One region of the Paraburkholderia terricola genome, then DNA from elsewhere that is predicted to be linked to it. Evidence: predicted binding sites of a transcription regulator. Region 1 holds the regulator's gene; the other holds the start of a gene.
The links. Region 1 encodes LexA, which represses DNA repair genes until DNA is damaged. Its sites were predicted from a motif close to ACTGTATNNNNATACAGT; they were not measured.
Positions count from the first base shown of each region.

Region 2: a site for LexA is predicted at 6,737-6,754, ahead of CUJ90_RS13375 (ATP-dependent helicase). Genes of this name have one in related genera too.

Region 1 is NZ_CP024941.1:1,644,158-1,658,818, reverse strand. It holds gene CUJ90_RS07525 (LysR family transcriptional regulator) at 1-901, opposite strand, end outside; gene gcl (glyoxylate carboligase) at 1,086-2,861, shown strand; gene hyi (hydroxypyruvate isomerase) at 2,969-3,778, shown strand; gene CUJ90_RS07510 (2-hydroxy-3-oxopropionate reductase) at 3,851-4,759, shown strand; gene lysM (peptidoglycan-binding protein LysM) at 5,304-5,792, shown strand; gene CUJ90_RS07500 (asparaginase) at 5,938-6,981, opposite strand; gene CUJ90_RS07495 (CysB family HTH-type transcriptional regulator) at 7,138-8,064, opposite strand; gene CUJ90_RS07490 (sulfate/molybdate ABC transporter ATP-binding protein) at 8,159-9,217, opposite strand; gene cysW (sulfate ABC transporter permease subunit CysW) at 9,217-10,332, opposite strand; gene cysT (sulfate ABC transporter permease subunit CysT) at 10,329-11,225, opposite strand; gene CUJ90_RS07475 (sulfate ABC transporter substrate-binding protein) at 11,364-12,404, opposite strand; gene lexA (transcriptional repressor LexA) at 12,737-13,387, shown strand; gene CUJ90_RS07465 (hypothetical protein) at 13,451-13,795, shown strand; gene CUJ90_RS07460 (DUF2939 domain-containing protein) at 13,883-14,539, shown strand; gene CUJ90_RS07455 (universal stress protein) at 14,633-14,661, opposite strand, start outside.
Region 2 is NZ_CP024941.1:3,002,483-3,017,143, forward strand. It holds tRNA gene CUJ90_RS13340 (tRNA-Asn) at 12-87, shown strand; tRNA gene CUJ90_RS13345 (tRNA-Asn) at 150-225, shown strand; gene CUJ90_RS13350 (CreA family protein) at 411-890, shown strand; gene CUJ90_RS13355 (helix-turn-helix transcriptional regulator) at 991-1,821, shown strand; gene CUJ90_RS13360 (AzlC family ABC transporter permease) at 2,299-3,123, shown strand; gene CUJ90_RS13365 (AzlD domain-containing protein) at 3,120-3,443, shown strand; gene CUJ90_RS13370 (DUF4088 family protein) at 3,745-4,506, shown strand; gene CUJ90_RS13375 (ATP-dependent helicase) at 4,529-6,694, opposite strand; gene CUJ90_RS13380 (hypothetical protein) at 6,950-7,213, opposite strand; gene CUJ90_RS13385 (hypothetical protein) at 7,378-7,833, opposite strand; gene CUJ90_RS13390 (RNA-binding S4 domain-containing protein) at 8,141-8,359, shown strand; gene CUJ90_RS13395 (MATE family efflux transporter) at 8,674-10,101, shown strand; gene CUJ90_RS13400 (phospholipase D family protein) at 10,405-12,069, shown strand; gene fumC (class II fumarate hydratase) at 12,086-13,486, shown strand; gene CUJ90_RS13410 (acyl-CoA thioesterase) at 13,649-14,155, opposite strand; gene CUJ90_RS13415 (GlxA family transcriptional regulator) at 14,325-14,661, opposite strand, start outside.

The DNA.
Region 1 (14,661 bases):
GGTTCCAGTAATCCTCGCTCGCGTACACCTCTTTCAGATAATCGATGAAATAGCGCACCCTCGCCGGCACGTAACGCTGCTGCGGATACACCGCGAGGATGTCGTAATCGGGCAGCGCGAATTCGTCCAGCACGGTTTCCAGTTCGCCGCGCGCGAGTTGCTGCTGGATCTCCCACGTCGAGCGCCAGCCGAGCCCGAGCCCTTCCGAGACCCAGCGATGCAGCAGCTCGCCGTCGTTGCAGTCGAGCGAGCCGCCTACCCGCACGGTCACCAGCTTGCCGTTGCGGCGAAAGTACCAGCCGCGGTTTTGTCCCCCTTGCAGATTGAAGGCGAGGCAATTGTGGCGCGGCAGATCCTCGAGCGTTTTCGGCTTGCCGTGCTGGCGGAAATATTCCGGCGTGCCGCACACCACGCGCCGGTTCGACGCCAGCTTCACCGCGACGAAGTTCGGATCCACCGCCCCGCCGATCCGGATCGACAGGTCGTAGCCCTCGCGCACCAGATCCACGACACGGTCGGTCAGATTGAACGACACCTGCAATTCCGGCTTGTCGACGATAAAGGCCGGGGCGAGCGGCGCGACGTGCTTGCGCCCGAACGCGGCCGGCGCCGACACGATCAGATGGCCGTTCACCGCGCGCCGTCCGGCGCTCAGCTCGTTTTCCGCCTGGTCCCATTCGGTGAGAAGGCCGCGGCAGCGCTCCAGAAACGCGGCGCCTTCCTCGCTGACCACCAGACGGCGCGTCGAGCGGTACATCAGCTTCACGCCGAGGCGCTTTTCCAGCGCATCGATCCGGCGGCCGAGAATCACCGGCGACACGCCCTCTTCCAGCGCGGCGGCGGCCAGGCTGCCCGCATCTGCCACGCGCACGAAGGTTTCGATCTGCTTGAAGCGGTCCATGTCTGTCTCCTGCCGGCCTCGTGCCATTCCATACTTTTTGTTTCGAAATAAGCGACCCGAACTGATCTTATCAAACCTTTAGGTCAGGCCTAAAGTGCATTCGACAACGCTTGATTCGCAAATTCGTTGCAGCTTCATCCGCGGATTGCGCCCGCCACAGACCACAGACATTCAGGAGACATTCATGGCCAAGATGAGAGCCGTCGACGCAGCCGTGCTGGTGCTCGAAAAAGAAGGCATCGACACCGCATTCGGCGTTCCGGGCGCTGCGATCAACCCGTTCTACTCGGCCATGCGCAAGGCAGGCAATATCAGCCACGTGCTGGCGCGTCACGTCGAAGGCGCGTCGCACATGGCCGAGGGCTATACGCGCGCCCAGCCCGGCAACATCGGCGTGTGCATCGGCACGTCGGGCCCCGCCGGCACCGACATGATCACCGGTTTGTACTCCGCTCAGGCCGACTCCATTCCTATCCTGGCCATCACCGGCCAGGCGCCGCGCGCGCGTCTGTACAAGGAAGATTTTCAGGCCGTCGACATCGAATCAATCGCCAAGCCCGTCACCAAATGGGCCGTCACCGTGCGCGAGCCCGCGCTGGTGCCCCGCGTGTTCCAGCAGGCGTTTCACCTGATGCGCTCGGGCCGTCCCGGCCCGGTGCTGGTCGATCTGCCGATCGACGTGCAGCTCGCCGAAATCGAATTCGACATCGACACCTACGAGCCGCTGCCCGTCTACAAGCCCAAGGCGACGCGCAAGCAGATCGAAGCCGCCCTCACCTTGCTGAACGATTCGGACAAGCCGCTGATCGTCTCGGGCGGCGGCGTGCTGAACGCGGCCGCCGAGGATCTGCTGGTCGAGTTCGCCGAAACCATCGGCGTGCCGGTGATCCCCACGCTGATGTCGTGGGGCGCGATACCCGACGATCATCCGCTGATGGCCGGCATGGTCGGCCTGCAAACCTCGCACCGCTACGGCAACGCGACCATGCTCGCCTCCGACTTCGTGCTCGGCATCGGCAACCGCTGGGCGAATCGTCACACCGGCAGCATCGAGGTCTATACGAAAGGCCGCAAGTTCGTGCACGTGGATATCGAGCCGACGCAGATCGGCCGCGTATTCGGCCCGGACCTCGGCATCGTGTCGGACGCGAAGGCCGCGCTCGAACTGTTCGTCGAAGTCGCGAAGGAATGGAAGGCGGCCGGCAAACTGAAGGACCGCGGCGCATGGGTTGCCGATTGCCAGCAACGCAAGCGCACGATGCATCGCAAGACCCACTTCGACAACGTGCCGATGAAACCACAGCGCGTGTACGAAGAGATGAACCAGGTGTTCGGCCGCGACACCTGCTACGTGAGCACGATCGGTTTGTCGCAGATTGCGGGCGCGCAATTCCTGCACGTCTACAAGGCGCGCAACTGGATCAACTGCGGCCAGGCCGGCCCGCTCGGCTGGACGATTCCGGCCGCGCTCGGCGTGCGCGCGGCGGACCCGCAACGTCCGATCGTCGCGCTCTCGGGCGACTACGACTTCCAGTTCATGATCGAGGAACTGGCCGCCGGCGCGCAATTCAATCTGCCCTATGTACACGTGGTGGTGAACAACTCCTACCTCGGCCTGATCCGCCAGGCGCAGCGCGCATTCGACATGGATTTCTGCGTGCAGCTCGGTTTCGAGAACATCAATTCGCCGGAGACCAACGGCTACGGCGTGGACCACGTCGCGGTGGCCGAAGGCCTGGGTTGCAAGGCGATCCGCGTGTTCAAGCCCGAAGAACTGAAGCCCGCCTTGCAAAGGGCCCAGGCGATGCTCTCCGAGTTCAACGTGCCGGTGATCGTCGAAGTGATTCTGGAACGCGTGACCAACATTTCGATGGGCACCGAGATCGACGCGATCAACGAGTTCGAGGAACTGGCCGCGACGCGCGAGGACGCACCGACCGCGATCAGCATCGCCGACTGAGTTTCCCGACTTTGCATCACATGAGGGCTTTCGCAGCGTAGCGACCCGACGCTGTGAAAGCGCCTCACGAAGTCATTCCACTGACCGACCAGCGAGACCCCCGCATCATGCCGAAATTCGCAGCGAATCTAACCATGCTCTTCAACGAAGTACCGTTCCTCGACCGCTTCGCGGCCGCCGCGGACGCGGGCTTCGACGCCGTCGAATTCCTGTTCCCCTATCCGTATCAGATCGCTGAGCTGAGCGAGCGTCTGCAGCAGAACCGCCTGAAACTCGTCTTGCACAACCTGCCCGCGGGCAACTGGGAAGCCGGCGAACGCGGCATTGCGTGTCTGCCGGATCGGGTGAGCGAGTTCCAGGAAGGCGTCGGCCGCGCGATCGAATACGCACGTGCCTTGAAGGTGCCGCAACTGAACTGCCTCGTCGGCATTCCGAGCGCCGGCGTGGACGCGGACAAGGCGCGCTCGACCATCGTCGAGAACCTGCGCTTTGCCGCGGGTGAATTGAAGAAGGCCGGCATCAGGCTGCTGGTCGAGCCGTGCAATTCCTACGACATCCCCGGCTTCGCGTTGAACCGTTCGGCCGAAGGCCTCGATGTGATCCACGCCGTGGCTTCGGACAATCTGTTCCTGCAATACGACATCTATCACATGCAACGGATGGAAGGCGAACTCGCGGCGACGATCACGAAGAACCTGGCGCGCATCGCGCACATCCAGCTCGCCGACAACCCGGGGCGCAACGAACCGGGCACCGGCGAAATCAACTACCCGTTCCTGTTCGAACTGCTCGATTCGCTCGGCTACGACGGCTACGTCGGTTGCGAGTACAAGCCGCGCACCACCACGACGGCCGGCCTCGGCTGGTTGCGCAGCATGGCCGGGCAGGCGCGCGGCGCGGCCCACGCCGCTGTCTGATCGAACGATCAGGCGCGTCGCGCCCGGAAGGAAGTCCCTCGGGCGCCCCAACAACACTGGAGATTCAGACACATGGCAAAGATCGGTTTCATCGGCCTCGGCATCATGGGCGCGCACATGGCGCGCAACCTCATCAAGGGCGGTCATTCGCTGTTCGTGAACGGCGCGTACCCGGTGCCGGAAGATCTGGGCAAAACGACCACCGTGGTCGCCGATTCGACCGCTGTCGCGCAAGCCGCCGACATCGTCATCATCATGGTGCCGGACACGCCTGACGTCGCCAACGTGCTATTCGCCGACGACGGCGTCGCCGCCGGTCTCACGAAGGGCAAGCTGGTGATCGACATGAGTTCGATCTCCCCGCTCGATACGCAGGCATTCGCGAAGAAGATCAATGCGCTCGGCGTCGATTACCTCGACGCGCCGGTGTCCGGCGGCGAAGTCGGCGCGCGCGAAGCAACGCTGACGATCATGGTCGGCGGTCCGGAACAAGCGTTCGCGCAGGCCAAGCCCTTGTTCGAACTGATGGGCAAGAACATTTCGCTGATCGGCGAGAACGGCGCGGGTCAAACCTGCAAGGTCGCCAATCAGATCATCGTCGCGCTGAACATCGAAGCGGTGGCCGAAGCGCTGCTGTTCGCATCGCGCTCGGGCGCCGATCCCGAACGCGTGCGCAAGGCGTTGATGGGCGGCTTCGCTTCGTCGCGCATTCTCGAAGTGCATGGCGAGCGCATGACCAAACGCACGTTCAATCCCGGCTTTCGTATCGAACTGCATCAGAAGGACTTGAACCTCGCGCTCGACGGCGCGCGCAAGCTCGGCATCGCCTTGCCGCATACGGCGAGCGCGCAGCAACTCTTCAGCGTGTGCGCGGCGAACGGCGGCAAGGCATGGGATCACTCGGCGATGGTGCGCGCTCTGGAAATCATGGCGAACTACGAAGTCGCGCAAGCGCCGGATAGCGCGGCGAAGGCTGCTTGAGTCGTCATGCGGGTTGCCTTGACCGCGGCTTCGTCGGCTCGGTCTTCGTCGTCACGGCAATCGCAGGTGGGGCGTCCGTTGCGTCGCGCGACATGCGCGGCGCAGCGGACAAAGCGTGTCGCTCTGGGCTGAGAGCGGCACAGTGGGGTCCGCAGCGGCACCCGGCGGCGCCGGGGAAGCCTTGGTCGGTCAGACGTCGTCGTCGGGTGTCCGGCTGTCGGATCATCGTCATGCTTTTTCCGCCAATGTCTCGCGGCGGGGTGCATCATGCACGCCGCTTGCTGCACCTCCGCTTGCGCGTTCGCTTGGGCATTCGCTTGCACGCTTGCTTGCATTTGCTTGCAACTGCAAGCACCCCGGCGCACCTTTTTTGACACATCGCTTCGCGCTTTTCTCCTACACTCCTTGAGTCCGCCTGCTTGCGTTTCAGGCATCCCGTGCCGCTCTTCGCAGCGCGCGTCTTTCGCTTCATTCGCCCGATTCGCAACCAGTGCACAACCCGTGCGCAAAGTATTCTTGCGCCGCCACGTTAGGAGTGTGATCCATGGGTATTCTCAGTTTCATCAAGGAAGCCGGCGAAAAACTGTTCGGCGCCGCCTCGACCTCGGCACAAGCCGCGCCTGCCGCGCCCGACCTTGCCGCGTTGAATAAAACAGCGGGCGACGCGATCGCCGCATATATCCGCACCCAGGGTCTGGACGCCACCAATCTGCAAGTCGCATACGACGGCACGAGCCACACCGTCACCGTGTCCGGCGAGGCGGCCGATCAGCCGACCAAGGACAAGATTCTCGTCGCGGCCGGCAACGTGCAGAACGTCGACAAGGTGGACGATCAACTGACCGTCACCACGCCCGCGGCTGCGCCCACTCAGTTTCATACCGTCGTGCCCGGCGACAATCTGTGGAAGATCGCGGAGAAGTACTACGGCAGCGGCGCGAAGAACGACGTGATCTTCCAGGCCAACACGCCGATGCTGAAGAGCCCGGACAAGATTTATCCGGGTCAGGTATTGGTGATTCCGCCGCAGTAACCCGCGGTTGCGGTAAGCATTGCAGCAAGCGGTAATAACAGCGGTAAAAGCAGCGGTAAAAACGAAAAACGCGGCGCTCGAGTCATCAACTCGAGCGCCGCGTTTTCATTGCGCGATCATGCGTGTGGCCGTGACCGTTACCGCATCAATACGTATCGAAGACCTTTTGCAGCGCAACCGGCCCCGTGCCACCCGCGGCCAATGCCAGCATCAGCAGCACACGGGCCTTGTACGGATTCAGCGAGCCCGCGCTGACGAAACCAAGCGCGTCATCGGCGGCGGCGCCGTTGCGCATCACGTGCCCCGAACCCACGCGCGAGGAGCGCACCACCGCGACGCCTTGCGAGACCGCATCGGCCAACGCCTGTTGCAGCGACGCGTGGATCGAGCCGTTGCCCGTGCCGGCCACCACGATGCCGCGCACGCCGGCGGCAACGAGCGCATCCACGGCAATCCGTGAGACGCCGGCATAGCTCGCGACGACCTCCACATGCGGCCACTTCGCGCCGATCACGAACTCGGTCGCGAGCGTATGCGGACGCACCACGCCGCGCTGGAATTCGACCCGCCCGTCCTGCACCCAGCCGAGCGCGCCGATCTCCGGCGAGTGGAATGCGTCGACGGCATACGTGCTCGTCTTCACCACGTCGCGCGCGCTGTGAATCTTGTTGTTGAAGGCCACCAGCACACCCTGCCCGCGCGAGCCCGCGTGCGCCGCGACCGTCACGGCGTTCAGCAGATTCAGCGGACCATCGGCGGAGAGCGCGGACGCCGGACGCATCGCCGCGCTCAGCACGACCGGCTTGTCCGACTTGACGGTCAGATGCAGCAGATAGGCGGTTTCCTCGAGTGTGTCGGTGCCGTGCGTGACGACTACGCCGTCGATGTCGTCTTCGGCGAGGAGCGCGTTGATGCGTTGCGCGAGCGTGGTCCAGAGCGGCAGCGCCATGTCCTTGCTGTCGATGCTGGCAATCTGCTCGGGCGCGATGCGCGCCACCGTGGACAAAGCCGGCACCGCCGCCAGCAATTGATCGACGCCGACCACGCCCGCCTGGTAGCCGGAGGTGTTGGCGGCGTCCGCCGCGGTCCCGGCGATCGTGCCGCCGGTGGCGAGCACGGCGATGCGCGGCAGCGTCGGTGTGACGCCCTGGTTTGAAGGCGTCGCGGAAGAGGAAGTCGGAGTATTCATGGCGGCGATTGTAAGCGATGCGCCGCGCGCCGCGATGCGTGAAAAAACGGATGGCCGTTCGTTTTGGATTAGCGATGCTGGGCGCCAACGCTCGCGCATCGCCCGCGAACGATTCAGCGCCACTTCGCGCCGGACCTCAAGGATCCGGCGCCAACCTCACACCGCCTCGCGCAATTGCGCGGCGATCTCCGCTTCGTTCAACTGCGGCGCGAACATCTCGATCAGCCGATACGCATACGCGCGCAGGAACGCGCCCTTGCGCAGACCGACCCGCGTCGTGCTCGCCTCGAACAGATGCTGCGTATCCAGCGCCACCAGTTCGGTATCGCGCCTGGGATCGTAGGCCATCGCCGCCACCACGCCGATGCCCATGCCGAGTTCGACGTAGGTCTTGATCACGTCCGCGTCGATCGCGGTCAGCACGACGTCGGGCAACGCGCCTGCCTTGGCGAACGCCTGGTCGATGTGCGAGCGGCCCGTGAAGTCCTGGTCATACGTGACGATCGGGAATTCGGCGATTTCGTCGAGCGTCAGATTTTCACGGCCCACGAGCGGATGATCCTTCGGCACGACCACCACGTGATGCCACGAGTAGCACGGAAACGTGACGATGTCCGGAAAGCGGTCGAGCGCCTCGGTCGAGATGCCGATATCCGCCTCGCCGTTGATGATCATCTGCGCGATCTGCTGCGGGCTGCCCTGGCGCAGCGCCAGGTGCACTTTCGGGAACACCTCGGTGAATTGACGGATCACCTTCGGCAACGCATAGCGCGCCTGCGTGTGCGTGGTCGCCACCACCAGGTGGCCGCTGTCCTGATCGGCGAACTGGCGCGCGACGCGGCGCAGATTCTCCGCGTCGAGCAACATCCGCTCGATCAGTTGATGCACAGCCTTGCCCGGCTCCGTGAGCCCCGTCAGACGCTTGCCGCGCCGAATGAAAATGTCGACGCCGAGTTCGTCCTCGAGATCCTTGATCTGTTTCGATACGCCCGACTGCGACGTGTACAACACGTTCGCCACCTCGGTCAGATTCATGTTCTGGCGCACGGCCTCGCGCACGAAGCGCAATTGCTGGAAGTTCATCTGTATGTCTCCGGTTCAGCCAGAGTGAGTTATTTGAGTTCGATCGAAACGCCGGGGGTCGTTGCCCGCTTCACTGCGGGCTTCACGACGTCATTCATTGCGCCGGAAACACGCGCAATGCGCGCGGCACGGCGGTCACGCCATCGCCGACCGCCAGTTGCAGATCGCGCCACGCTTCGCGATCGAGTTCGGCTTCGAGCAGGTTGCCTTCGCGGCCCGCGAGTTCGACCCGCACCGAGCCGCCCAGCGTCACCACGCGCCGCACGTCGACGACGATGCCTTCGCGATGACCGGCCGCCTGCGGGTACAACTGCAGATCGTGCGGACGCACATAAGCGAAGGCCGGCCCGCTGAATCCCGCGGTGATCGCGACCGGCAGCGCCGCGCCGTCGACCACGAAGCCGCTCGAATCGACGTTGCCGTGCAGGCGGTTCGCCGCGCCGAGAAACTCGTAGACGAACGAGGTTTGCGGATGGTCGTACACGTCCTGCGGACTGCCCACCTGCTCCACGTGCCCGCGATTGAGCACGACGATGCGGTCGGCCACTTCGAGCGCCTCTTCCTGATCGTGCGTGACGAAGATCGTCGAGATATGCAGATCGTCATGCAGACGCCGCAGCCAGCTACGCAATTCCTTGCGCACCTTCGCGTCGAGCGCGCCGAACGGTTCGTCCAGCAGCAGCACCTTCGGCTCGACGGCCAACGCGCGCGCCAGCGCGATCCGCTGCCGCTGGCCGCCCGACAGCTCCGACGGATACCGTTGCGCGAGCCAGTCGAGTTGCACGAGCTTCAGCAGTTCGTGCACCTTCTCGCGAATCACCGCTTCCGAGGGACGCTCCTTGCGCGGTTTCACACGCAGACCGAACGCGACGTTCTCGAACACCGTCATGTGACGGAACAGCGCGTAATGCTGGAATACGAAGCCGATTTCGCGTTCGCGCGCGCCGACCGTCGCGACGTCCTGGCCTTGCAGCACGACCTGGCCGCCGTCCGCGTATTCGAGCCCGGCGATCACCCGCAACAAGGTCGTCTTGCCGCAACCCGAGGGCCCGAGCAGCGCAACCAGTTCGCCCGGCGGGAAATCGAGCGAGACGTTATCGAGCGCGACGAAATCGCCGAAGCGCTTCTGCAGGTTACGAACGGTGATACCCATTACAGCTCTCCTTGCTTGAGCGGGTGTGGCTGCGATGCATTGACGGATTGCGAGGTGGTCTGTGAAGCGGTCCGCGAGCCAGGCTCAGAACCAGGCTGCGAACCAGGCTGTGAACCAGGCTGTGAACCAGGCTGTGAAGCCGGCGCCGGCGTGACGGGCCCGGCATACGCGGGCACGTCGCGCGCCGCCGACAGTTCCGCCGACATATGCCGCTCGGCGAGCAGCTTGAGCGCCAGCGTGACGAGCGCGAGCAACGCGAGCACCGACGCCACCGCGAACGCCGCCGAGAAGTTGTACTCGTTGTAGAGAATTTCGACGTGCAGCGGCATCGTGTCGGTCTGGCCGCGAATATGGCCCGACACCACCGACACCGCGCCGAACTCGCCCATCGCCCGCGCGTTGCACAGGATCACGCCGTACAGCAGGCCCCACTTGACGTTCGGCAGCGTGACGCGGCGGAAAATCTGCCAGCCCGAGGCGCCGAGCACGTGAGCGGCTTCTTCCTCGTCGTTGCCTTGCGCCTGCATCAGCGGAATCAGTTCGCGCGCGACGAACGGGAACGTGACGAAGATCGTCGCCAGCACGATGCCCGGCACCGCGAAGATGATCTGCACGTCATGGGCTTGCAGCCACGGGCCGAACCAGCCTTGCGCGCCGAACAGCAGCACGTAGATCAAGCCCGAGATCACCGGCGAAACCGAGAACGGCAGATCGATCAGCGTGGTCAACAGCGCCTTGCCGCGGAATTCGAACTTGGCGATGCACCAGGAAGCCGCGAGACCGAACACGAGGTTCAGCGGCACGGCAATCGCCGCGGTGATCACGGTGAGCTTGATCGCCGACAGCGCATCGGGATCGGCGAGCGATTCCAGATAGAAGCCGAGCCCCTTGTTCAACGCCTGATAGAACACGGCGACGAGCGGCACGACGAGAAACAGCGCGAGAAACAGCAACGCGACCCCGGTCAGGATCCAGCGCACCACCGGCGGTTCGGTCACCGGATCGGGCCGGCGCGCGACGTTGAGCGGCGCGCGCGGCGCGACGGCGACGGCGGCCCGATCCGTCCCATCCGCGCGATTCACACGATGCGCGCCGTCGGCGGAATGGCGGCTCATCGCACACCTCCGCCGATCGCCGCGACGCTTGCCGGGGCCGGCGCCGGGCCCGCGCCGCCGCGCCCGGTGCGGCGCTGCAAGTACCACTGCAAGGTATTGATGAACAGCAGCATCAGGAAGGACACGACCAGCATCACCACGGCCAATGCCGTGGCGCCCGCGTAGTCGTATTGCTCGAGCTTGGTGATGATCAGCAGCGAGGTGATTTCAGACTTCATCGGCACATTGCCGGCGATGAAAATCACCGAGCCGTATTCGCCGAGCGCGCGCGCGAACGCCAGCGCGAAGCCCGTCAGCAGGGCCGGAAACACCGACGGCAACACCACGCGGCGAAACGTCAGCCAGCGCGACGCACCGAGGCACGCGGCCGCCTCCTCCTGTTCGCGCTCGAACTCCTCGAGCACTGGCTGCACGGTCCGCACGACGAACGGCAAGCCGATGAACGTCAGCGCAACCAGCACACCCGCCGGCGTGAATGCGATCTTGATGCCGAGCGGTTCGAGAAACTGCCCGATCCAGCCGTTGCCCGCGTACACGGCCGCGAGCGAAATGCCGGCCACGGAGGTCGGCAAAGCGAACGGCAGATCGACCACCGCATCGACGATGCGCTTGAACGGAAACGTGTAGCGCACCAGCACCCACGCCACCAGAAAGCCGAACACCGCGTTGATCAGCGCGCCGCCCAACGCCGAGAAGAACGTCAGGCGATACGACGCGAGCACGCGCGGCGAACTCACCGCGCGCACGAACTGCGCCCAGTCGAGCGTCGCGGTCTTGAGGAAGGTTGCGGCAAGCGGAATCAGCACCACGAGGCTCAGATAAGCCACCGTGATGCCGAGTGTCAGGCCAAAACCGGGCAAGGCGCTCGGTTTTCGGAAGGTCAACGTCGTCATGCTCAATGCTCTTTCAGGGTTCACGCCTGCGTGTTCTGGCCGCCGGGCCCTGGCTGGCCAAAGCGCGCCACTGGGGCGCGCCCGGATTGGACGCGTTGCCGCGTCGCTCGGTCGATGCCGTTGCCGGCACCGGCGGTCTTACTGCGGCTGATAGATCGAATCGAATACGCCGCCGTCCGCGAAGTGCGTTTTCTGCGCGTTCGTCCAGCCGCCGAACGAGTCGTCCACCGTGTACAGCTTCAGCTTCGGAAACTTCGAGGTCAACTCCGCCGGCACCTTGTTCGAACGCGGCCGGTAGAAGTTCTTCGCGGCGATCTCCTGGCCCTGCTCGCTGTACAGGAAGTTCAGATACGCCTCGGCCAGCTTGCGCGTGCCGCGCTTGTCGACGACTTTGTCGACCACGGCAACCGGCGGCTCGGCCAGGATGCTCACGGACGGCACGACGATTTCGAACTTGTCCGTGCCGAACTCCTTCAGCGACAGGAACGCTTCGTTTTCCCACGCGATCAGCACGTCGCCGATGCCGCGTTGCACGAAGCTGGTGGTCGCGCCGCGCGCGCCCGAATCGAGCACGCCGGCATTCTTATAGAGCTTGCCGACGAACTCCTTCGCCTTCTGGTCGTTGCCGCCCGGCTGATGCGCGGCATACGACCACGCCGCGAGGTAGTTCCAGCGCGCGCCGCCCGAGGTTTTCGGGTTCGGCGTGACGATCGACACGCCCGGTTTGATCAGATCGTCCCAGTCCTTGATGTGCTTCGGGTTGCCCTTGCGCACCAGAAACACGATCGTCGACGTGTACGGCGATGCGTTGTCGGGCAGACGCTTTTGCCAGCCCTTGTCGAGCAGGCCCTTGTTAGCGAGGGCGTCGATGTCGTAGGCGAGCGCGAGAGTCACGACGTCCGCCTGCAGGCCGTCGAGCACGGAGCGCGCCTGCGCGCCCGAGCCGCCGTGCGACTGCTTGAAGGTGATCGTTTCGCCGGTTTTTGCCTTCCACTCCTTGCCGAACGCCTGGTTGACGTCCTGGTAGAGCTCGCGCGTCGGGTCGTAGGACACGTTCAGCAGCGTCGTGTCGGCGGCGTGCGCCTGCCCCGCGACGCCGAGCGCGGCTGCCGCGCCGAAGGCGAGCGCCGCGATCAGTTTCTTCGTCTTGCCTGCCAGCCCCGTGTGTCGATGGTTCATGCCAACTTTCTCCGCGTTGTGGTCCGTTGAAACGGCGTGTGATGTTGTTTTGCGTCGTCTGCGTGCGGCCACGCGTGCGTGGCGCCAACTGGAGGCCAGTCTATCGAAGGGCTTTCATCATTAAAAATAATGTTTCTTCATTCTTTAATACGCAAAAGTGGTAATGACAGCCAGATAAGGCGTTGCGGCACGAAAACGGGTGTTGGAGCGTCCGGTTCGGACGTTTCCACGACTCCACTTCGTCGCCTGCCCGCACGAACTTAAAGTAAAGCTTGAATTGCGCCGGATACTGTATAAAAATACAGCCACCTGTTCATACATACAGTGGCGCCATGACAAAACTCACCGCACGACAGCAGCAGGTTTTCGATCTGATCCGCCGGGCCATCGAACGCACCGGTTTTCCGCCCACCCGCGCGGAGATCGCCGCCGAACTGGGCTTCAGCTCGGCCAACTCGGCAGAAGAACATCTGCGCGCGCTCGCTCGCAAGGGTGTCATCGAACTGGCGGCCGGCGCATCGCGCGGCATACGCCTTCTCACCAGCCCCGAAGACTCGCCGCACCAGTTCACGCTGCCGCACGCGAGCATCATGCAACTGTCGTTGCCGCTGATCGGCCGGGTCGCCGCGGGTAGCCCGATACTCGCGCAGGAACATATCTCGCAGCATTACGCATGCGACCCGGCGCTCTTCTCGAGCAAGCCCGATTACCTGCTGAAAGTGCGCGGGCTGTCCATGCGCGACGCCGGCATCTTCGACGGCGACCTGCTCGCGGTGCAAAAGCGCAGCGAGGCGAAAGACGGCCAGATCATCATCGCCCGGCTCGGCGACGACGTCACGGTCAAGCGCCTGAAGCGCCGGCCAAACGGTATCGAGCTGATCGCCGAGAACCCCGATTACGACAACATCTTCGTTGAAACCGGCAGCGCGGATTTCGCGCTGGAGGGTATCGCCGTGGGGCTGATCCGCCCCGGAGAGTTTTAACCCGCCCGCTCGCCGGTTCGCCGGATCGCAGCCGCCCCAACGTTGAATCGCCTGGAGAGACTCATGGAACGCCTTGCCCGCCTGCTGCCCTTTCGCCAGTTCGGTCGTCTGCGCCGTCTGCGCAAGCTGGTGCCCTGCTCAGTGAGCGGAGCGCCCGCGGTCAGCACGCCATCGCTGTTCGACTCGCCCGACGGGGTATCGAGCTTGCCGTCGTCGTTGCCCGCCTTTGCCCGCGTGTCGTTGAATGCCGGGTTGAATATGGCGGAGCCGGAGCGGCGCGCACCGGTTCGGGTTTATCACGGGCCGTCGCGGCTCATCATGGTCGGCACCATGGAGGCCGTATGCCGCATGATCGATCGCTGCATCGCTGACGAGGCCAACGTGCACGGCGCCGTATTCGAGTCCTGATCGGCTTTCAGATACCGTTGTCGCGTGGGATCGTTTTTGCGTGGCCACGGTCCACGCTAGATCAAACGCGATGGAGAGTCCCACCCGATGGCAGTTTCGACACGCACGAAGCGCGGCGCCAACCGGCCCTTGATCGTCACTCTGGTTGTGATTGTGGTGATCGCCGCGCTGGGGTTCGTCTACGCGTCGCCGTATATCGCGCTGAATAATCTCAAGCGCGCGGCGGACGCGCGCGACGCGCAAACCGTCAATCAATACGTCGACTTTCCCGCGTTGCGCGAGAGCCTGAAGCAGGAGGTCACAGGCTTGCTGACACGCCGGCTCGACGCGCAGGGCAACGGCAATCCATTAGCCGCGATCGGCGCGATGATCGGCGTGGCATTGATCGGTCCGCTGGTGAACGCTTATGCGACGCCGGACGGCGTGGCGGCATTGCTGAACGGCATGCCGCCGCGCGGCAATCCTGGCGAGCGGCCGCCTGCTCCGCCCGCGGCCAACAATCCGCCCGCAACACCCGCGCCGGCGCCCGTGCCTGCATCGCCCACCGCGGGAGGCTCGGCCAACAGCGCGGCAAACAAGAACGCCGCGCCGCCGCAGCCGCCGGAAACCACGGCGGGCTATCGCGGCCTCAACCAGTTCGTCGTTACTTACCGGCATGGCGCCGGCGACGCACGTTATTCGGCGATCTTCCAGCGTGAAGGCCTGCTCACCTGGAAGCTGAGCGCTGTCAATTTGAATGAGTGATTGTCTGTTCGCATGAACGGAGCTGGAAGAGCAACCGTTTTCCTGTCAGGACCGCACTCGGCCACGCGCCGCACTTGCCACACTTCCCGCGCATCAAGCCGCCGCTTGCTGCTGCTCCTGCG
Region 2 (14,661 bases), 1.4 Mb from region 1:
TGTTGTTCTGTTCCTCGATAGCTCAGTCGGTAGAGCGCCGGACTGTTAATCCGTAGGTCCCTGGTTCGAGCCCAGGTCGAGGAGCCAAGAATTGCAAAGGCCCGTTAACCAAGACGGGCTTTTTTATGTAGATCAGGTTGTACTGCTGTTCCTCGATAGCTCAGTCGGTAGAGCGCCGGACTGTTAATCCGTAGGTCCCTGGTTCGAGCCCAGGTCGAGGAGCCAAAATTCTGGAAGGCCCGCATCCGTGCGGGCCTTTTTGTTTTGGCGTGGCGCTCGCCTGCGTCGATCGCACTCGCCCCCGTGACCGGCACGCCGTTATACGATGGCGGTTTCCCGGCGTGCATGTCACGCCCGGTCCCGGCATCCCGTCCATGCGTCCAATCCCGACGCTCATTCACGACCCTCTCATGAAACCGATCTCGTCGCGCCTCGCGCTCGCAGTTGCCGCCGCACTAGCCCTCGTACCGACGGCACACAGCGAGGAAGTCGCCAGCGTCAATACCAACTTCCGCATCACCGGTTCGGACCGCGTGGTCGTCGAGGCTTACGACGACCCCGCGGTTCAAGGCGTGACCTGCTATGTGTCGCGAGCGCGCACCGGCGGCGTCAAAGGCACGCTCGGCATCGCGGAAGATCCGACAGAGGCGTCCATCGCCTGCCGGCAAGTCGGCGCCATCCATTTCACCGGCCCGCTCAAGCAGCAAGCCGACGTGTTCTCCGTGAGCATGTCGCTGATCTTCAAGTCGCTGCACGTGGTGCGGGTGGTCGACGCGAAGCGCAACGCGCTGGTGTATCTGACCTACAGCGACCGGGTCGTCAGCGGCAGCGCGAAGAACAGCGTGAGCGCGGTGCCGATGCCGGCCGGCACGACGATCCCGGTCAGGTAAGCGCCGCATCCACGGCAAACCGCACGCAAGATACGCGCATCGGCCCACGCGCCGGCAGGTCACGGCGCGCTACACTGGGCAGTCTCGCCCGACCTTCACCATGACCGCCGCCCATCGCTTTCAGGACTCCGCCCGTTACTGGCGCACGCCGCTTCTGCCCGGCGCGGACCCGCTCACGGCCGAATACCACGACCACGAGTTCACGCCGCATTGGCACGATGCATACACGATTCCCGTGATCGTGGCGGGCGCCGAGGGCTATCGCTATCGCGGAACGGATTATGTTGCCGAGGCCGGCAGCGTCCCGATCATCAATCCGGGCGAATTGCACACGGGCTCGAGAGCCGTCGAGGCCGGCTGGCGCTATCGGGTGATGTATGCGCCGGTGCATTTCATTCACGCGCTCGCCGATGAAGTCGCCGGCAAGCGAAAGGCGCTGCCGTGGTTCGCACCCGGCGTGATCCGCGACGCCGATCTCGCACGACGGTTGGCGCGAGCGCATCGTCTGCTGGAGGCGGGCGACGACGCGCTCGCCGCCGAGGCCGCCATGTTCGACGCGTTGTCCACGCTATTGGTCCGCTACGCGCAAACGCAGCCGGAGCCTGCGCGGCTCGCTACCGACGACGTCCGCGTGGCGATCATGAAAGAGCGTCTCGCGGGCGACCTCGTCACGCCCGTCACGCTGACCGATGTCGCGCGTGCGGCGGGCCTCTCGCCGTTTCACGCGGCGCGCCTTTTCACGCGGGCCACCGGCCTGCCGCCCCACGCGTGGCGCAATCAGGTGCGTCTGCAACGCGCGCTTGCGCCGCTGCGCGCCGGCGTTTCGGTGACGGAGGTCGCCGCCGCCAGCGGGTTCACCGATCAAAGCCATTTCACCCGGCATTTCCGGCGCATGTTCGGGGTGCCGCCTGGGCGCTGGCAAGGGCGCTGAAGCGGCGCGGGCGAGCGGCGTGGGCGTTGGCCCCCTTTGGGGCAACAACGCAGCCGCTCTTCGCCCGCTGCTTGCTGCCCCCGCCTTCTGTCCGTTGCCCGTTGCGCTCTGCCGTCCTCTTCGCCCTCCGCCCTCCGCCCTCCGCCCTCCGCTCTTCGCCCTCCGCTCTCCGCCCTCCGCCCTCGCCCTCGCTCTCCGCTCTCCGCTCTCCGCTCTCCGCCCTTCGCCCTCCGCCCTCCGGCCTTCGCTCTCCGGCCTTCGCTCTCCGCCCCTCGCCCTCGCCCTCGCCCTCGCCCTCCGCCCTCCGCCCTCCGCCCTCCGCCCTCCGCCCTTCGCCCTTCGCCCTTCGCTCTACGGCCTTCGCTCTACGGCCTTCGCTCTCCGCCCCTCGCCCTCGCCCTCGCCCTCGCCCCCGCCCCAGTCCCCGCCCCCGCCCCCGCCGCAAGAACGTACAAGCCTCGTCCACCACCGCCCGCTATGCTTCCCGAACCAAGGAGGCAACGATTGACCCATCCCACCCCAAGCCGGCCCACCCACCCGGGCCATCGAAAAGACTTCACCGCCGGCGCACGCGACATCATCCCGATGATGGTCGGCGCGGCGCCCTTCGGCGTCATCTTCGGCACACTCGTCGCATCGGGGCCGCTGCATTCCTGGCACGGTCAGTTGATGTCGCTCGCCGTGTTCGCCGGCTCCGCGCAGTTCATCGCGCTCGGCCTGATCGCCGGCCACGCGAGCTTCGCGGTGATCTGGGCGACGACGCTCGTCGTCAATCTGCGTCACGTGCTGTACAGCGCGACGCTCGCGCCGCACGTCGCGCATCTGCCGGCTCGCTGGCGCTGGGTGCTCGGCGCGCTGCTCACCGACGAAGTCTTCGCCGTCGCGTGGGAGCATTACCGGCACAGGGCGCCCGGCACGGTCGGCCCGCACTACTTCTTCGGCGCGGGCCTGGCGATGTACCTGAACTGGCAGCTCTGGACCGTCGCGGGCCTGTTGTTCGGCGCGGCCTTCCCCGGCTTGCAGTCGCTCGGGCTCGATTTCGCGATGGTCGCCACCTTCATCGCGATCGTCGTGCCGCAACTCGTCGCGCTGCGCTACATCGCGGCGGCCGTCACCGCGGGCATGCTGGCGTTTTTCTGGCAGGCGTGGCCGTACAAGCTCGGCCTGCTCGCCGCCGTGTTCGCGGGCGTCGCGGTCGGCGTGCTGCTGTCGCTCTCGCGGCCGAACTCGCGACGTAGCCGGAAAACGACCCAGGAACACGCGCGAAACAACGCCCGGAAAACGGCGGGAGCGTCGCAATGAGCTATGTCGTCCTGATTCTCGGCATGGCGGTCATCACGTGGGTGATTCGCGCCGCCGTCTTCGTTCTCGGCGACCGGCTGGGGTTCCCGCCGCTCATGCGCACCGCGCTCGGCTTCGTGCCGGTGACCGTGCTGACCGCGATCATCGTGCCGATGGCGGTTTCGCCGCACGGCGCGAGCGCCGAACTGACGTGGCGCAATCCACAACTGGTCGGCGCGCTGTCCGCCGTCGCCGTCAGCGCGCTGACGCGCCGTCCGCTGCTGACCATCGCGGCCGGCCTGACGGTCTTTTTTATCTGGCAATGTGTCGTGCTCAAATAACGCGCGAACCGTGAGCCGCATACGCCGACCGCGCGCCGTACCGGCGCTGCGGGCCGTGCGGCACGCGCGCATGCCGGGCGACGCATTGCTCCAAAGCCGGCGCCATCGCCGGCACGCCCTCAAGTTTCCGTCGAATCCGCCGATATGCAGTCGAGGTCCGCTCGTCGGGATACAGGTCCCGCTGGTTACGCGGCAACAGGCAGGAATCAACCGCGCCGGCATCCGGCGTCGCGTCTCACCGGGTCCGCACGCGGCCGAACGACACGACGAGGCCGCGCGGCAGGACCAAACGGGATATCACATGGGTCAAATCACCCTCACGCTCAAGGACGAGACCATTGCGACGCTGCGCAAGGATTTCGACGCTTTTCTGCGCGTCTCGCTAAAGCTCGATCCGCAGTTCGCAACGCCGTCGTTCGAAGACTTTTTGCGCGCCAAGCTGCTCGACAACATGGTGCCGTTGACCGAACACGCGGTTCAACGGATGTTGCAAGGCGGTCAATACGCGTGGGCGAAGCGCACGCTCGACAAGGAATTCCCCGATGTGGTCGCGATTCTGATGCGGCAGGCGGGCGAATTCGGTTTCGGCTTCGCGGCGCGCTCGGAATGGACGCCGGAAGAGCTCGCCAAGCAATGTCGCGACTGGGCGGCGGCGATCGTCAAGGAAGCGGAAGGCGACGCGGTGCTGGTCGATCCGCTCGCCGCGCAGATCAAGAGCGCGGTGCAGGACATTCAGGCGCTCGAGGAAATCATGCAGACGCCGGCCTGGCGGCTAGTGGAGTCGCTGCGCCAGCGCGTCTACGAAGCCAAGGTGGCGTGCGAAACCGGCGTGGGCAGCACCGCGCGCGAGAAGCTCGGCGAGTTGCGCGGGCTGCTGCGCCTGGGCATTTCGCACGGCTCGTTCCAGAAGCAGGAAGCGCAGCAGATCATGGAGTACCTGCGCCTGCTGAAGCCGGAGATTTTCGTCGAAGAGCCGTACGATGTGTTCTCGCGCATGGCCGCATGGCTGCGCAATTTCTTCGTGCCGCCGCGTCCGCAACAGCAGCAGCGGCAGTCGCGGTAACCCTGAGACCGTCGCTTGGGGCTCAATCCCACATCTTCCTGAGCTTCGCCCCGATCTCGATCTTCGCCTGCGCCGCGGCGGCCAGCCCCGCCGCCGTGGGCGCGGCCGGCACCGGCACGCGCGGCCACGCATACGCGTCGAACAACGGCAGCAGATGCGCGGGGATGAAGCGCGTGCGCGACGCCCACACGTGACGGTCGCCCATATGCGTCTGGTTGTGCACGTAAAAGCGCTGCGGCACGACGATGTGCAGGTCTTCCTTCGCACGCGTCATCGCTACGTATAACAGACGCCGCTCCTCGTCGATGTCCTCTTCGCTGCCGGTGGCGAGATCGGACGGCATGCAGCCGTCGACGCCGTTCAGCACGAACACGTTGCGCCACTCCTGGCCCTTCGCCGAATGGATCGTGGAGAGGATCAGGTAGTCCTCGTCGATCAGCGGCACGCCGGATTCGTCGCTCGTGGCGTCGGGCGGATCGAGCGTCAGTTCGGTCAGAAAGCGTTCGCGCGACGGGTAGGTGCCCGCGATGCTTTCCATCTGCAACAGGTCGGCGTGGCGGATCGCCGCGTCTTCATGATTGCGCTCCAGATGCGGCTCGTACCAGCGCCGCACCATTTCGAACTCGGCGGGCCACGGCGTTTGCCGCGCATACACGCTCGACATGAGCTTGACGAACGGATGCCAGTCTTCCTGCGCGCGAGCGGGCGGCGCGAACGCGGCCAACGCGCCGGCCGCGCTGTTGGTCGCGTTGTTGGTCGCGCTGCCGGACGCATTGCCGGCCGGCTCACCGTTGCCGGCGCGCGCGGCGACTTCGTCGAGCACCCTCGCCGCGGTGGCCGGCCCCACGCCCGGCAGCAACTGCACGACGCGAAAACCGGCGACGCGGTCGCGCGGATTTTCCGCCCAGCGCAGCACGGCGAGCACGTCCTTCACGTGTACGGAATCGAGAAACTTCAGCCCGCCGAATTTCACGAACGGAATGTTGCGGCGGGTCAGTTCGATCTCCAGCGCGGCGCTGTGATGCGCGGCGCGAAACAGCACCGCCTGCGACTTGAGTTTCATGCCCTGCTCGCGCGCTTCGAGCACCTGCTCGACGACATAGCGGGCCTGATCGGCTTCGTCGGCCACCGTGACGAGACGCGGGCGCTGCGCCGACGCCTTGTCGGTCCACAGATTCTTCGTGTAGCGCTCGCTGGCGAGCTCGATCACCGCGTTCGACGCCGCCAGGATCGGCCCGGTCGAACGGTAGTTGCGCTCCAGCGTGACCTGCCTCGCGGGCGGATCGAAATGCGCCGGAAAGTCGAGAATATTGCGCACGGTCGCGCCGCGAAACGAATAGATGGACTGCGCGTCGTCGCCGACCACGGTCAGGCCGCGCCCGTCCGGTTTCAACGCGAGCAGAATCGACGCCTGCAGGCGGTTGGTGTCCTGGTACTCGTCGACCAGCACATGATCGAAGCGCGCCGACAGATCGGCGGCGATCGCCGGCTCCGCGGCCATGTGCGACCAGTAAAGCAGCAGGTCGTCGTAATCGAGCACGCTCTGCTTCTGCTTCGCTTCGACGTAAGCCGCGAACAGCATGCGCAGATCGGCTTCCCATTCGCGGCACCAGGGAAACGCCTTGTCGAGCACCTGACCAAGCGACGCGCCGGTGTTCACGACGCGCGAGTAAATGGCGAAACAGGTGCTCTTGGCCGGAAAGCGCCGCTCTTTCGCCGACAAACCGAGTTCATGGCGCACGAGGTTCATCAGGTCGGCGGAATCCTCGCGGTCGTTGAGCGTGAAGGCGGGCGCAAGGCCGATCAGATCCGCGTATTCGCGCAAGAGACGCGCGCCGACGCTATGGAACGTACCCGACCATGTGAGCCCTTGCGCCAACGCGGCCCGCGTGCCCAGCGCCGCGCCCGCGATGCGCGTGACGCGGCGGGTCATTTCGAGTGCGGCGCGGCGCGAAAACGTCAGCAGAAGGATGCGGCGCGGATCGGCGCCCTTCACCACCAGATTGGCGACGCGGTGCGCCAGCGTATTGGTCTTGCCGGAGCCGGCGCCCGCGATCACCAGCAGCGCGCCCGGCGGCGCGGTGGGTGTGTCGGCGCCGTATTCGACGGCTTCGCGTTGCGCGTCGTTGAGCCTGGCGAGCCAGGCGGCGGTATCGAACGGCGGCGGAGATTCGGCGACGGAGGGCAAGATGGCTTTGAGCGTTGGATTGGATTTGGTGCGGCGACGCACACTGTATATCCATACAACCACTGCAGACAAGCGACCCTTTTTTGCGGCACGCGCCTTGCGCCGTTCAACGCTGCGCCGCTCGCTCGACTACGCCGTTCACGACCAGCGAGCACGAAACGACCGCGCGAAAAAATGGCCCGAAGCGCATCCGCGCATCAGGCCACTTTTTCGTGCACGGCAGAACGTGTGTCGACGCCCGCGCGCAGCCGAACCCTACTGCTTCTTCGCATCCTTCAGCTTGGCCTCGGCGTTTTCCTCATCCGCGTCGGCCTGAGCCTCGGTCTTCTTCTTGTCCGCCTTGGCTTGCGCGACCGACGACTTCTTGTCGGCCTTCGCCTGTTCCTTGGCCGCCTTCTTGTCGGCGTGGGTCACGGGCGCGGCGGCGGGATCGCTCGCCTGCGCGAACGCCACTGACGACAGGCAACCCGCGATCAGGGCGGCACAAAGCTGGTTCCTGGTGGATTGATTGATGCTCATGCGATACCTCCGTTTAATGCGATGCGGGACGAGACAGCGCGCTTCGAATCGGACAGATCGTCACGCGGCAAGCTGGGCGAAGCATCCGGTCCGCACCCTTTCAAGCGCGCCTGGTTGCGGCCAGCGTGCCGGCCCGTTCGGCCAGCACGCCTGCCGCCTCCGGCTTAGTGCTTCACGTCGGCCCCATCGGTCTGCTCGACCGACTGGCCCTGCATGTTCATCTTCATCTCGTTGCTGGCGGCCTGCTTGTCCGCCTTCTGGTTGATCTTGGCGTCGCGCACGTGTTCCTTGTATTGCGACTTGGCGGCCTTCTGCTCTTCCTTCAACTCCGCCTTGGACGCCTTCTTCGACGCCCGGTATTCGGCATTGGCCTTGGCATTGGCGTCGCGCTTCTGGACCAGCGGGTCGGTCGAACCCGGCGCGGTCAGCACCGTCGGCGCGGGCGTTACCGGTTGCACGCCTTGCGCGGCCGGCGCCGCGGGCGCGAGATCGGCCCCTTGGGTCTGAACCTGTGCCTGGCCGCTCACACCGGCGGACGGTTGCGCGGTCTGCGCGACCGCCGCGGTGGCGGCAAAAGCCGTGAGGGCGGTACCGATCAGGAGGGTGCGAATCTTGGTCATGGCTAATCCTCTCTAAGATTGTTGTGACGCGGGCGTCGAATCGAGTGCAACGGCGGCAAGGCTGGAGCCGCTGCCGGTTCTCGCCCGGTCTACTGCTGCCGGAAAATCCAGCAGGCTTTGCTACTGGATCCAACTTTACGAGTGAAGTCCGCGATACACGACCGGTGTTACGCAAGGTTTCACTTTCCGACAGAAACCTAACAACTGCTTGCATTTGCTTGCGCGACGTCTTCGCTACACGCTGTGTTTCATCCAAGGCAAGCTTGTGGCTTATGATGCGAACCCTTTGTCTGAAGGCGCAAACGCCATGCCCAATCTCGATTTCACGCTGACCGGCGACTACGTCGAATTGCACAATCTGCTGAAGATAACGGGCCTCGCGGACAGCGGCGGCTCCGCGAAAATGATGGTGGCGGACGGCGCGGTCACCGTCGACGGCCGCGTCGAAACGCGCAAGACCTGCAAAATTCGCGCAGGCCAGGTGGTGCTGCTCGGCGATACGCGGATCGCGGTTCACGAGGCGTGACAAGCGGTCGGACGCGCATTCCGGGAACTCGGAGGAAGGCGCGCACCAAAATCGTGCCTTATCCATCGACATCGTGACGGCATCGCAATAAGCTGTCGGTTTCCCACAGACAAACCATTGGGCTGACAGCCGCCCTACGCGCTCGCCGAAGGACCGCAAGGCACGGCAAGCCTCGCCGGAATCAGGCCGGGCCGCCGCCGCATCTCGCCGCATCTCGCCCGTCAGCGCCGCCGCGCTCGTGCGACCTGCGTCCGCGGCCGCGCTGCCGCCCGCTGCCAACCGCTGCTGTCACCATTTCCGCCGCCAGGCGCTCCATGACTGAATCCGGCTTTACGAGGGTGGCCGCCCGGCCCCCGACCTTGACCCGCCACGCCGCCGACACCGCCCGGCTTGCCGCGCCGCTTGCCATCGCGCAGCTTTCGCAAATGGCGATGGCCGTGACCGACACGATCCTGCTCGGCTCGCTCGGCCCCGATGCGCTCGCCGCCGGCGGCCTCGGCGCCAACCTGTTCTTCGTCGTGGTGACGCTGTTGCAGGGCGTGCTGACCTCGGTCAGCGTGAGCGTGTCGCACGCGCGCGGCGCGCAGGACGAAGGCCGCGTGCCGCATATCTACTGGACCGGCTTCGTGCTGTCCGTGCTGCTCTCGGTGCCGGCCTTCTTCCTGCTGTCGTTCGCCACGCCGATCCTGCTGGCCTTCGGCGAGCCGCCGCTGCTCGCGCGCAACGTCGGCGAATACGCGGCGGTGCTGCGCTGGGGCGCGCTCGGCAGTCTGATCGGCGTCGGCTTGATGCGCTCGTTCCTGCCGGCGATCGGCGCGGCAAAGCGGCTTCTGTGGGTGTCGATCGTGAGCGTGGGGGTGAACGGCTTTCTGAATTACGGCCTGATCCACGGCGCGTATGGTCTGCCGCGCCTCGGTTTTCTCGGCTCGGCGGCCGCCACCTCGATCACCGTCTGGCTGAGCGCACTGGTGTTGATGGCGCTGCTGCACTTGCGGCCGCGCTACCGGCATTTCGTGGTGGCGACGCGGCCCAACGTGCCGTTGATGGGCGAACTGTTCGGCATCGGCTGGCCGGTCGCGATCACCTACGGTGTCGAGTCGACGCTGTTTCTCGCCACCGGTCTGATGGTCGGGCTGCTCGGCGAATCGCAACTGGCCGCGCATCAGATCGCGCTGAACGTGGCCTCGGTGGCCTTCATGGTGCCGCTCGCGATCGGCCAGGCGGCCAACGTGCGGGTCGGCTTCTGGTCGGGCGCCGGGCAGCCGCTCGCCGCGCGGCATGCGGGCTTCGTCGCGCTGGCGCTGGGCGTCGGCTTCATGACGCTGTCGGGCATCGTGCTGATCGCCGCGCCGCACTGGATCGTCGGCCTGTATCTGCATCTCGACGACCCGGGCAACGCGGCCACCGTTGCGCTGGCGAGTTCGCTGCTCGGCGTGGCCGCGATTTTCCAGATCGTCGACGGCATGCAGACGGTCGGCTCGGGTTGCCTGCGCGGCTTGAAGGACACCCGCGTGCCGATGATCGCCGCGGCGTTCGGCTACTGGGTGATCGGTTTTCCGACCGGCTACACGCTGGCGTTTCACTTCGGCCTCGGCGCGCGCGGCTTGTGGTGGGGGCTCGCGGCGGGCCTCGCGAGCGTCGCGCTGCTGATGACCCTGCGCTTTCATAAGCTGAGCTTGCGGCGCGTGCCGGCGGCGCCCGACGTGCCGGCTGGCGGGTCGGCGCGAGCGCCGGATCGCTAAACGTAGCCTGCGGTTCACCGGGGTATTCGCGGCACCGCTAATCGCGCGTCTTTATGTGGCGGCAACGACCGCCGTCGGCATCATGTCAGGCCAATGAGCACCTGCGAATCGTCGTGGGTCTCGTTGGCCGTTGCCTGTTCAGCAAGACCCTTCCATCCGCGGTCCAGGGCCATTGGGCGCACCCCGCAGCCATATGGAAGGACGAAAACCCGTCAGCCTGATTCCCCTTAGAATGGATTTCTCGACAGCGTGAGCTGACCGCCCGCGCTGCCGATTAGAACCAGAAAACAAGGGAGATAAAGCGTGCCGCGGCATCAAGATCAACAAGAGGCTACACAGCGGGCTACCCAGCGAGACAAGCGCGCGTTCAGCACCGTCAGACATCTCTTCCTGCTGGCCTGCGCGACCGCCTTGCTGAGCGCCTGCGCCGACAAACCGCCCGCCACCGCGTTCGACCGTCCGGTCACGCACGCGCTGCCCGCCAGCGACGCCACCCCGCTTCGCACCGCCCTCGCGCCGCTCGAAGCCGCGCACCGGGATCAGTCCGGCTTCCGGGTGTTGTCGAGCGGCACCGACGCGTTGCAGATGCGCATCGCGCTCGCCCGCGCCGCGACCAAAACCCTCGACATGCAGTACTACATCGCCAACGAGGACACCACCGGCAAGCTGTTGCTCGGCGCCGCGCTTTACGCGGCCGATCACGGCGTGCGCGTGCGCATGCTGGTCGACGATCTGAACTTCAAGGACATCGACCGTTTGATGGCCGGCTTGAATTCGCACGACAAGATCGAGATCCGCGTATTCAATCCGTTCGGCAGCGCGCGGGAAAATCTGGTCCAGCGCACGACGAACGTGTTCACGCAGATCGGTCATTTCACGCGCCGCATGCACAACAAGGCGATGATCGCGGACAACCAGTTGGCGATCGTCGGCGGCCGCAATCTCGGCGACGAATACTTCAGCGCCAGCGATACGCTGCAGTTTCGCGATCTCGACGTGCTGGCCGCCGGCCCGATCACCGCCGACATCTCCGCCAGTTTCGACGACTACTGGAACAGCAGCATGGCGTATCCGCTGCGCGTGCTGAACAAGCAGAAGTTCGAGGCGAAGAAACTGGACGAGACGCGCGACGAGTTGCGCCAACACTGGCGCACCAACGCCGACCCGTATAACGCGAAGCCGCTGAACGCCACGCCGCTCGCTTCGCAGATCGCCACGCAGCAACTCGGTTTGACCTGGGCGCGCGCCGAATTCAAGGTGGACGTGCCCGAGAAAATCGAACATCCGTCGCCGGACTACGTCAGTCCGCCGTTCAAGCGGCTGGGCGAATTGATGCGCGACGCGCGGAAGGATCTTCTCGTCGTGTCGCCCTACTTCGTGCCGCACGAGGCGGGCGTCAAGGCGGTCGGCCAGTTGACGCGGCGCGGCGTGCGCGTGGCGATCCTGACCAATTCGCTCGCCGCGACCGATGCCGTCGCCGTGCAGGCGGGCTACAGTCCGTTTCGCGTGCCGCTGCTGAAACAGGGCGCCGAGTTGTACGAGTTCAAGCCGCAGCAGCAGGACGGGCCGCCGGCAGGCTTCGCCGGCTCGCAATCGCGCGCGAGCCTGCACGCGAAAGCCTATGTAATCGACCGCCAGATCCTGGTGATCGGCTCGATGAATCTCGATCCGCGCTCGGCCAACCTGAACACCGAGCTGGCGCTGGTGATCCATAGCCCGCCGCTCGCCGCACAGGTCGCGCATATCTTCGATCTCACCACGAAGCCCGAAGTGAGCTATCGCGTGACGCTCGCGGACGACGCGCAAGTCGCCCATCTGCGCTCGATCGGCGCGCCGTCCTCGCCGCTCGTGTGGACCGACGTCGAAAAAGGCGCGCGCCGCACCTACATTTTCGACCCGGAGGCCGGGTTATACCGGAATGCGCTAACCGGGCTATTCTCCCTATTGCCCGTCAACGCAGAACTTTGAAAAGCGGAGTTGAACCATGAGTGAAGATGTTCGAATGGAGCGCGACACGTTCGGTGAGATCGGCGTGCCGAACGCTCGTCTATGGGGTGCGCAGACCCAGCGCTCGCTGCAGAATTTCCGCATTTCCACCGAGAAGCAGTCGCCCGAACTGATCACCGCGCTGGCCGTGATCAAGCGCGCCGCCGCCGAGGTCAACCTGGGTCTCGGCGTGCTCGACGAAAGCAAGGCGAAGGCGATCATGCAGGCGGCCGACGAGATCATCGACGGCAAGCATCCCGACGAATTTCCGCTCGCGGTGTGGCAAACCGGCTCCGGCACGCAGACCAACATGAACCTCAACGAGGTGATCGCGAACCGCGCGAGCGAACTGCTCGGCGGCGAGCGCGGCGAAGCGCGCAAGGTGCATCCGAACGACGACGTGAATCGCGGCCAGTCGTCGAACGACGTGTTTCCGACGGCGATGCACGTGGCCGCCGCGTATGGGATCGTCAAGCATCTGCTGCCCGCGCTGAAGACGCTGCGCGATACGCTCGACGGCAAGGCGAAAGCCTTCGCCGACATCGTCAAGATCGGCCGCACGCACTTGCAGGACGCCACGCCGCTCACGCTCGGCCAGGAGTTTTCGGGTTACGTCGCGCAACTGGACCAAGGCATCCGTCATGTGGAAGCGGCGCTGCCGCATCTGTATGAACTCGCCCAGGGCGGCACGGCGGTCGGCACCGGTTTGAACGCGCATCCGCAATTCGCCACCCAGGTCGCCGCCGCGATCGCCAGGCTGACCGGCGTGCCCTTCATTTCGGCCGCGAACAAATTCGAAGTGATGGCCGCGGCCGACGCGCTGGTGTTCGCGCACGGCGCCTTGAAAACCGTGGCGGCAAGCCTGAACAAGATCGCCAACGACGTTCGCTGGCTGGCGAGCGGCCCACGCTGCGGCCTCGGCGAACTGTCGATTCCGGAGAACGAGCCGGGTAGCTCGATCATGCCGGGCAAGGTCAATCCCACTCAGTCGGAAGCGTTGACGATGCTCTGCGCGCAGGTATTCGGCAACGACGTCGCGGTGAATATCGGCGGCGCGAGCGGCAACTTCGAGTTGAACGTGTTTCGGCCGATGATCGCGCACAACGTGCTGCAATCGATCCGCCTGCTCGCCGACGGCGCGCTCAGTTTCAACGACAACTGCGCGGTGGGTATCGAGCCGAACCGCGAGCGTATCGACACGTTGCTCAACGAATCGCTGATGCTGGTGACGGCGCTCAATCCGCACATCGGCTACGACAAGGCCGCGCAGATCGCGAAAAAGGCGCACAAGGAAGGCACCACGCTGAAGGCGTCGGCGCTGGCGCTCGGCTACGTCACCGAGCAGCAGTTCGACGAATGGGTGCGGCCGCACGACATGGTGGGGCATTCGGCGAGTTGAGGATGCTGGGGGGCGGCGGTTGCGGTTGCGGTTGCGGTTTCGGTTGCGGTTGCGGTTGCGCTTCGCGGTTGCGGTCCGCCTCAACGGTCGGCGCTTGCAGTTGGCCTCAGCGCTTGGCCCCGCCGCCAGCGCCCCGTGCGCCACGCCAAAAGCGAGCGCCGCTTAAACCTTGCCCTGCGCCACTTCTTCGGGCTTCAGCTCGACGATCGCATCGAGCGCTTCCTTCACGTCCATCGCGTATTTGGCGAGGCGCTTCTGTTCATCCGTCTCCGGCATGAACGCCGGCACCGGCACCGGATGGCCGTTTTCGTTGACGGCCACCATCACGACCAGACAATCCGTGGTTTGCAGCAGCTCACCGCCCTTCGGGTCGCCCGCCTGCACCGACACGTGAATATGCATGCTGGTGCGGCCCGTCGCCACGACCCGCGCGCGCAGTTCGACCAGGTTGCCGACGAGGATCGGCCGGCGAAAGCGGATATTGCCCACGCTGACCGTCACGCAATAGCGCCCCGACCAGACCGCCGAGCACGCGTAGGCGGTCTCGTCGATCCACTTCATCAACGCGCCGCCGTGCACCTTGCCGCCGAAGTTGACCGAGCTCGGCTCGGCGAGAAAGCGGAAAGTGGTTTCGGAACGGTCCAGCGGCGCTACGAGATGGCTGCTCATCTTGACTCCGGTCAATCGGATGCATTGAAAGGAGGCGATTATACGAGCGCAATATTGACAGCGTCGCGGGTTGGGTGGGCCGGATGCGCGGAATTTTTGCCGGGGAGAGGACGCGCTCGCGCATGGGGCTTCGGGTAATGACTCGGTTGCGTCGCGCCCGAATCGCGGCTCAGCCCGCCCTCGCTTCCTCGGACGCCGCCGCGCGCTGCGGCACGACCGCCGACATGAAGCGCTGCCGATAATCGAGCGGCAGCACGCCGAAGCGCCGCACGAACGCGCGCCGCAAGTTCTGTTCGCTGCCGAAGCCGCAATCCAGCGCGATCCGCTTGAGCGGCCGGCGCGATTCCGCCAGCGCCCGCGCGGCCGCTTCGAGCCGCAGCGCGGAGACGGTTTTGGCCGGCGTGCGGCCGACCTCGTCGACGTAGCGTCGCGCGAAGGTCCGCGGGGTCATCCGGGCGCGCTCGGCGAGCCGTTCGATCGACAGATCGTCGCGCAAATGCGCCGCC